DNA from 2 places in the Solibacillus sp. FSL W8-0474 genome. Region 2 is predicted to be linked to the other one. Evidence: riboswitches for the same ligand, from Rfam matches in the RefSeq annotation. Region 2 holds a riboswitch; the other holds the start of a gene.
What was found. A riboswitch is a leader RNA that binds a small molecule or an ion and turns the genes downstream of it on or off. The one in region 2 is predicted to bind S-adenosylmethionine.
Positions count from the first base shown of each region.

Region 1 (4,423 bases), 1.8 Mb from region 2:
CGACAACGTGTACAAATTGCACGTGCTTTAATGGCAGAACCAGAAATATTAATATTGGATGAACCATGTGGCGGACTCGATCTTATAGAGCGGGAAAACTTACTGCAAAAGATTGAGCAAATAGCACAAGGCAATCACTCCCCTACACTTATTTATGTAACGCATCATGTAGAAGAAATTTTACCTTGTTTTAGCCATGTACTGTTAATGAAAGATGGAGAAAGCGTAGCTGCAGATACCCGCGAAGTCATATTGAATGAACAATTGCTAAGTGACTTTTTTGGCCGTGAAGTGAGTTTACAAATACAACAAGAGCGTGCATGGATTGCAGTGAAATAAAAATGAGCCAGCAAGATATTCCTTGCTGGCTTCAGGTTTTCGACAAAAGGTTACTAGAGCTCTTCTAGATGAGTTAACAGGAACAAGTCGTTCAAAACCCTATTTCTTGTTCATTAATTTGATTGCTAGTCATATTAGATCTTACCTTACTTAATTTAAAGGAATTAATAAGTTGATTGGAGTGGAGGGACCGTGACTCCACCGGGAACCGCACGTGCGGAAGATCCACTAACTTGGGCCTGCTGTCGTAGGCCCAAGTTAGTTAGCTGAAGCCGTGCCCGGGGAAAGCATCGGTCCCGGAACGGAAATCAACAATTTCTAGATTCAATTAATTTTAAAATAAAAAACTGTAGACAAACACTATTTAAGAGTTTGTCTCCAGTCTGGAGCCAGCAAGATATTCCTTGTTGGCTTTTCTTAAATATGATATTCGATATTTTCCTCAACAAAGTGCCATTCATAAGGTGTTTCTTGGTATACGTAATAGTTTAACCAGTTGTAGAACAATAGATGTGAATGGGCACGCCATACATTTTTTGGAGCATTTTGTGGGTCATTATTCGGGAAGTAATTAATCGGAAGTTCCGTATTTTCCGGATCCTTTTCAATATCACGGAAATATTCATCCGATAGTGTAGTCGCATCATACTCTAAATGGCCTGTAATCATGATGTGTTTATTGTTTTTTGATTGAACGATAAATACCCCCGCATCGTCCGAATAGCTGAGCAGACGCAAATCTGGGTGCGCACGGACTTCGTCAATCGAGACAGACGTATGACGCGAATGAGGCGCAACATATTCATCACTGAAGCCTCGTACTAAATCGACCGTTAAATCGGTAATCACATGTGAATAGACGCCAGAACATTTTTTAGGCAGTTCAAATTTCCCGATGCCGAAATGATGATACAGCGCAGCTTGTGCTCCCCAACATATATACATAATGGATGTAACATTTTGATCGGCCCAGTCCATTATATCGGTAATTTCTTTCCAGTAACCAACATCTTCAAATTGCATTTTCTCTACCGGTGCACCTGTGATGATTAGACCATCATATCGGCGGTGTTTAATTTCATCGAATGTTTGATAGAACGTATCTAAATGTGATTTGGAAACGTTTTTTGATTCGTATGTAGCAGTATTTAAAAATGTCACATCTACCTGTAGTGGTGTATTCCCGAGTAAACGCAATAATTGAAGCTCGGTTTTTTCCTTTTCCGGCATTAAATTGAACACTAAAATATTCAAAGGTCGAATTTGCTGAGTCTTCGCACGATCTTCCTCCATAACGAAAATTTTCTCTTTTCTCAGCAGCTCACCAGCCGGTAAATGTTTCGGAATATTAATTGGCATTGCACTGTCCCCCTCTAATCTTTCTAAATAATCTTGGTTTCATAATGTAAAGCTATTTCAAGCTTCTTTCGTTTCAAGTAAATCATAATAGCCGTGGGGGTTTGATTGTTGGAGCAAGTATCCTAATACTTGCTGAAAAAACACAAAAAACCCCTCATTCCAGCACAACAGAAATGAGAGGTTAATATACCCGTTCTTATCTGCCAAGGACATTGCCTTGCTGGAAGTAGCACCTTTCTAGTTGTACTAGAGGTTGCTGAAGCATCTACGGGCCAAGTTCCCTCCGCTTCTCTTGATAAGACTATTAAATTGACACTAGTGTAACACGGTAGCATGAGTTTTGCAATAATTCTAAAAATATATGAAGCAAATACTGTCATGACTACACTTATACATCCACAATTCAATTATATTTAATTAGGAGTAATTTTATTTATAATTTATTTAAATTCTTATGAAATCTATGTAATTTCCTTTATAAATCATACTTCTGGAAAAAAGAAGCGTATTGTATTTTGACGATAAAAAAACAACCCTCATTTGAAGGTTCTCAACTTTCAATAATGTAATATGCAGTTGTGTGGGTTCAATTAATAAATATAGTTATAAGCATCTCCACCAACAAAAGTGGGCTTATCTTCAAGGGGATAAGGAACAGCATACAAGCACAACACTTTACTCTTAAGATTTATATTGGGCAGGTCTCCTGACTTTGCTTGATCATACTAGTTCTACAACTTTCTTCAGCATTCTTTCTGTCAGTTTCCCCCATATATAAAATAAGGTGAATCAATCTTTAATTGTTCACTGATAAATCTCTTATAGTTCTCTTCAAGAACTTTTTCAAAACTGTTCACTATGCGACTAATGTCTTCAAGTTTGCCTGTTTCTTCGAATATCTTTTTCACTTTATAATCCAATCTTCTTGAATAGTTGGTTAGATACTCTTTGGCTACAGCCATCAACTGTTCTTCTAAATCCCATCCCTCGTTAAAGTCATTTATAAGTCCTTCATGAAGAACTCTTTCAAGTCCTACTATGAATTCTTTATAACTACCAACCTTGCCTATGCTTTCTAGAATTTCTTTTTCATCGTAGTTTCGTATAGGGTCTCCCCAATGCATAATTTCTAAGTCAAATTCTAAGTTACGTACAATATGCGACAATAACACTCTCATCTTTTCAACTAGTTTTTTATCCCAAGAGTACTTAATACCTATGATTTTAAAAGCCTGGTTATAAGAAACCTCCATCAATTGACATCTTGTAGCGCACCAGTTAGAACTAAAGCCCTCATACAACTCTCTTAATACCTTTTCTCTTAGTTCATAGTTATCCATTGTTATTATCTCCCCCAAAAATCCCTACTAGTATATCAAAAACTCTACTCAACTTTAACCCTCCTTATTATTGAGTCAGAAAAATCTACCAAACGATAATAGCATACCTCAAACATACAAAAAAACAATAAAAAGTGTGCTACTTCATTAAATAAACGTTGCTGTAATAAATTTAGATAATAATTAATGAGTCAATAAATCAATTCTCGATTGCTCTCAAGTGCATACAGATATCACAACTGCGCTATTTCATGAAAAGCTGATGCAAATAAAATTTTTATCCGCTTTAAAAGTTTCAAATGCGAATTTTAACAACAAAAAAACACTTCTCATTATCTAAATTCATAGGTAATAAGAAGTGTATTATTATAAAAAATAAATTGTAAAATACTCCGCATCTTATAAAGTGGCGCAAACCCTTGATATTACTAGGTTTTCAATTTATATATTTACTCAGACTTTAAATGCTCTTTCTCATAATTGAATAAAACCGTTTCAAGCTTTTCATCCCAAGCACCTGTTAATGTATTATATACACGCATAAATTGGCGGTTTTCCTTTTTATCCATTAGTGAGAAACATAGAACCGGAATATCATTAATTTGAATCGATTCGGTCGATATAACTTTTGTAATAAAAGTCGGGGCTTCCTGTTCGGCCAATGGTTGATCGCTTAACTGCTGCTGAATAAATTCAATTAGCATCGATTCTTCAATTGCTTCAATTTCCTCGTTTTCAATCGTCGGAAACGGTTCAGGAAACTCTTCTAAATCAGCGAACTCCTCAAGGTCCCCTTCCAGAAGCTGCTCATGAATCGGACTGTATTGCACAAAATGACTCGTTTGCTCAAGCTCTTCTTCAAAAATACCCGATTCAAGCTGCGCCATTCCTTTTGCCGTAAGTGTGAACACTTCATTTTCTTTTTCAATCATGCCCATTCGTAACATTTTATTCGTTAAATCATGGATAAATAACGGTTCAACTAATAAAATTTCCGCTAAAAGCTCGACATTTTTCAGCTCCGCCTTCTGGAATGAAATGAGCATCATCTTCATTAAAATATCCATCGCATTCCGCATAACAGGATGATAATGCACTTCCAACGTGTGAATTGGAATGGCGTATTGCATCTGCTTTTGAATTTCGATGTTCGGATTTTCGTTAAGTTCTTTTTGTAATTGTCCGGTTATGCTGTTTAAATCCACTGTATACACCTTTCCTTACATTGCAAAATAGCCGCTTTGCTCTTTTACTGTATTTAATACATGGGAATACATATCGCGTGTTTTCGCATGTTTTGGACGTTTTGTAAACATATCGGTGCTGCCGATCATAATAAGCAGTTCACGTGCGCGGGATAATGCAACATTTAGACGGCGATAATC
Region 1 covers NZ_JBBOQJ010000001.1:1,861,405-1,865,827, reverse strand. Annotated here, with positions in the region: gene NYE67_RS09105 (ABC transporter ATP-binding protein) at 1-339, shown strand, start outside; gene metA (homoserine O-acetyltransferase MetA) at 757-1,698, opposite strand; SAM riboswitch class I at 1,892-2,000, opposite strand; gene NYE67_RS09095 (hypothetical protein) at 2,457-3,038, opposite strand; gene NYE67_RS09090 (nucleoside-diphosphate sugar epimerase) at 3,488-4,243, opposite strand; gene NYE67_RS09085 (AAA domain-containing protein) at 4,259-4,423, opposite strand, start outside.
Region 1: it holds a riboswitch for S-adenosylmethionine, as region 2 does, so the genes downstream of both, metA (homoserine O-acetyltransferase MetA) here and NYE67_RS18635 (bifunctional homocysteine S-methyltransferase/methylenetetrahydrofolate reductase) in region 2, are expected to answer to the same signal.

Region 2 (4,423 bases):
ACAACCGTCTAAGTCTTCTCCGCCAAAATCCTCATATGTTAGGTTTTCTGCCTGAAGCATCGTCCCCATTGCACCATCGATGATTAAAATTCTTTTTTGTAATTGCTCATGAATTGGGTGATTATACATTCGACTGAACTCCTTTACTTTCCACATCATATTGTTTTACATGCTCCATTAATTCCAGCGTCATATCATAGCGTAAAAACGGTGTAATTAAATAAATACCGTTAAAGTATTTGCATGCCGTATCGAGCAGCTCTTTGGCAATAGCGATTCCTTCTGCTGTCGATGCTTCCTTGTCATCCCCGCAAGCAGCCATGCGCGCAAGTACTTCATCGGACAATTTAATGCCCGGTACTTCATGATGTAAAAATTCCGCGCTGCGTGAAGATGTAAGTGGCATAATCCCGATATAAATCGGTGTTTCCAAATGCTTCGTTGCCTCATAGATTTCGATAATCTTTTCTTTCGTATATACCGGTTGTGAAATAAAGTAATCTGCACCATGCTCGATTTTCTTCTCTAAACGAGCTACAGCACGGTCCAATACACGGACATTCGGATTAAATGCAGCGGCCACCGAAAAATCCGCCTGTTTTCGCAGCGATTTCCCAGTAAAAGAGCTACCTTTATTTAACTGCTTTATAAGTGAAATAAGCTCCATTGACGAAACATCATATACGCTCGTTGCCCCCGGGAAATCCCCCACTTTTGTCGGGTCCCCTGTCACGACCAGAATATCATGAAGTTCAAGTGCATCAAGTCCCATTAAATGTGACTGAAGCCCAATTAAATTGCGGTCACGGCACGTTAAATGCGGCAATGAACGAATTCCATGCTCTTTTAAAATCGCAGCCATCGCGATATTACTGATGCGCGGGGATGCAAGTGAGTTATCCGCCATCATAATGACATCGGCTCCCGCTTTTGCCAGTTGTTTTGCCCCTTCTACAAACCCGTCAATTTCTAGATGACGCGGTGTATCAAGTTCCACAATGACAGAACGTTCACGTTTTGCTTTTTCATGGAGCGGTTCTTGCTTACGTGGCTCCGGAATACGGACAAATTGTGTATACCCGGGTTTTTCCTCTTTCGTTTCAATTGGCTGCATATTCGCCAGACGTTGTTTTACCGCCGCAATATGCTTCGGTGTCGTCCCACAGCAACCGCCAATTAAACGGACTCCTTGATTTACGAGTTCAACGGCTGCACGAGCAAAATAATCGGTTTCTGATTCATAGACAACACGGCCATCTTCAATATCTAATAACGATGCATTTGGATAAGCTGATAAAAAAGCTTTGTTCGGTAAGTTGACCCCTTCAAACGCCTGAATTGTATGGAAAGGACCTAACCGGCAGTTGCTCCCAACAATATCTGCACCTAACCTTTCCAATTCATGAAATGCTTCATTTAAAGACATTAAATTTTGAAGGATACCTGGTTCCTGCATCGTCACTTGGGCAATGATCGGTAAATCGGTCATTGATCGTAATAGGTGGACACAATGCGATAATTCTTCAAAGTCGTAATACGTTTCCAGTAAGAAGCCATCCGGTTCACCAGTTAGTAATACTTCCACTTGCTCTTGAAAGGCAGTTAAGATTTCATCTAATGTTGCATCACTTTTCCGAATCCCTCTAATGCCACCGATTGTTGCCAGAACATACTGTCCCCCCGGAGCAGCTGCACGCTTCGCAATCTTCAGTGCAGCTTCGTTAAATTCTTTTACATGACTTTCAAAACCATATCGAGCTAACTTAATCGCATTCGCTCCATATGTATTTGTTTGAATAATGTCTGCACCTACAGCAATATATTCACTATGAATTTTCTCGATAATTTCTGGTCGTGCAATATTCATTTCCTCATGGCAGTAATCCAACCCATAGGAATAAAGTAAAGTTCCAATTGCTCCGTCCGCCGTTAAAACGCGTGTTTTTAAATCTTGTAGTAAACCCAATTATTTCACTCCATTATTCACAGTATTTTCAGTATATTTTTAATACAAAAAAGCCTTCTTTCACTAAGCAAAAGAAGGCTTGATAGTTGTCAGTCGTCAACTTAATCCCTTCTCATCTTCTGGCTATCGCCACTGGATTTAGCACCTGACATAATGTTGGTTGCTGAAGTTTCAACGGGCCAGTCCCTCAACTTCTCTCGATAAGAAATTTTATGAATTTTTCTAAAAATTTAAAATTATTTAAGCTATCATATCGTTATCTAAATAAGACGTCAATACCCTTTAGCCTAATAAAGTATTTCTTTACATAATTCGTGCAATAATTTGTTCCGCCGTTTTTTTACCGTTTTGAATACAAGCACCGATCCCTACCCCAAAGTATGAACATCCAGCTAAAAGCAGATTCGGATAGTGCACTTCTAAATCGTCCACAACTTCAGATAACGCTTCATTATGCGCTAAATCATAGCGAGGCATCTGATTAATCCATTTCGTTATATTTACGACGGTTGGTTTCGCTTCAATACCCAAACTTAAGCGAATATCCTCCATTGCGACTTTCTCCAACTCTTCATCAGTCATGGCTGCCAGTTCTTCATAGCGCGGATTAATATTTTTATAAAATAAACGAACAAGCAGATTCCCTTCTGCTGAAGTATGCTTCCATTTACGACTTGTCCATGTAGAGGCATTACATACTAAATCACTATTATGGGAGACGATAAAACCTGTACCATCTGCTGGTAAAACACTGTCTGGTACATCAAAACCAACATACATCGTTAATGCTGATGCTGTTGTAAACTTTTCTAACTGTCCATCTAATTTTTCGTCTTGCAATACAGTACGTACTGTATTATTCGGCACAGCAAGGACCACAATATCCGCTATAATCGTTTCGTCCTCTAATACAACTTTATACTGTTCCCCTACTTTTTGTATTTGCTCAGTTGCGGCCTTTTTTATGAATTCCACTTCCGGCAATTGCTCTTCAAGGCGGTCAATTAATGAAGATAACCCCTTCTCGAAAGAAATAAATTTCTTATCCGCTGCTTTTTCAAACTGCTCGCGATTAGCTTCAAAACCTTTCATAATCGACCCATAATTATTTTTATAATCGACTAAATACGGTAATGTTGAAGCTAAGCTCAGCTGGTATAAATCTCCCGAATATACCCCTGCCAATACAGGAGCAATTTGTTTTCGCACTATTTCTTCCCCTAAAAAATATTCCAAAAATGCACCGATGGAACTTTCCTTCGTAAATTTTGTATTTGGAATGTCTATATCCTTTAATGCTCTTTTCTTTCCTTCTTCTGAAATTAACGTGCTCGACATAAGTGATTCCACGCTCATTGGAATCCCGAATGTTGACCCCGCGGGAATAGCATGTAGCTCATTATTAGTATGAATGTAGGATATACCTGTTTCGTTATAAACAAGCTCCGAATCAAAGTTAAGCTCTTTTACGAGCTCTAGGACATTTGGATGGCGGGCCACAATGGAATCCGCGCCGGTTTCCATAATAAACCCTCCTTCATGTACGGAATGTATCTTTCCGCCTAAATAGGGATTTTTTTCGATTAATACTAATCTTGCTTCGATATTCTTTTCATGCATTTGGTTTTTTAAATAATGCATCGTACACAATCCGGTAATTCCGCCACCTACTACAACTACAGTTTTCATATTAATTCGCTCCTATTTCGTTCACTCTCTCCTAACAGTATAATCTTTTTCGTTCAAAATATGGTCATAACGATATTACAATTTTCTAAATTTATATTGAATAAAAAAAACACAAACCTCCTCTGGTTATTTGAGAAAGTTTGCTTCATAGTTCTATTTAAAGGATAATTGCTGTGTCAGTGAAATAATCTCCGCTTCCAACGAAGCAGAACGTTTATCAAAATAACGTATGCGTTCTAAACTACGATTTTCGATATGTTTATTGGAATCTAACATATTAATAACATCACATGTGAAAAGTTTTAACGTACGGAAACCCGATTCAATTTTCCTTACTTCTTTTCCAAATGTTAAAGCCGTGTTATCAGTAGTTTTACCTTTTTTTATTTCGATAATATTTTTATTAATGAGATGATCAATCTCATTATAACGATCTGTTTGTTTATACGTCATCATTTGGATTCTTTGATTATATTTTATGACATCTTTATTATCTAATCCAGTTTGGACATATTCCCTTAAATATTCAACAATTGTACAAAGCATTGTTAAGTTTTCCCGTTGCTCCAATAGAATTTGCTGTAGTTTTTGAATAACATCTTCATTGTCATTAGAAGAGATATGCGGTACGGCAAACATGAACATAAAAATTCCCCTCCTTATCACTTTTCCCTATTGGTTATATTCCCAAGTTTACTGGAAAATTAAACATATAAATTACTAAGAAGTATAACTAAATTCCATCCTATTCGTTAAGGTTTTCAAGGC
Region 2 covers NZ_JBBOQJ010000001.1:3,683,746-3,688,168, forward strand. Annotated here, with positions in the region: gene metH (methionine synthase) at 1-129, opposite strand, end outside; gene NYE67_RS18635 (bifunctional homocysteine S-methyltransferase/methylenetetrahydrofolate reductase) at 122-1,966, opposite strand; SAM riboswitch class I at 2,076-2,173, opposite strand; gene hemG (protoporphyrinogen oxidase) at 2,270-3,655, opposite strand; gene NYE67_RS18645 (chemotaxis protein) at 3,809-4,300, opposite strand; gene NYE67_RS18650 (tetratricopeptide repeat protein) at 4,401-4,423, opposite strand, start outside.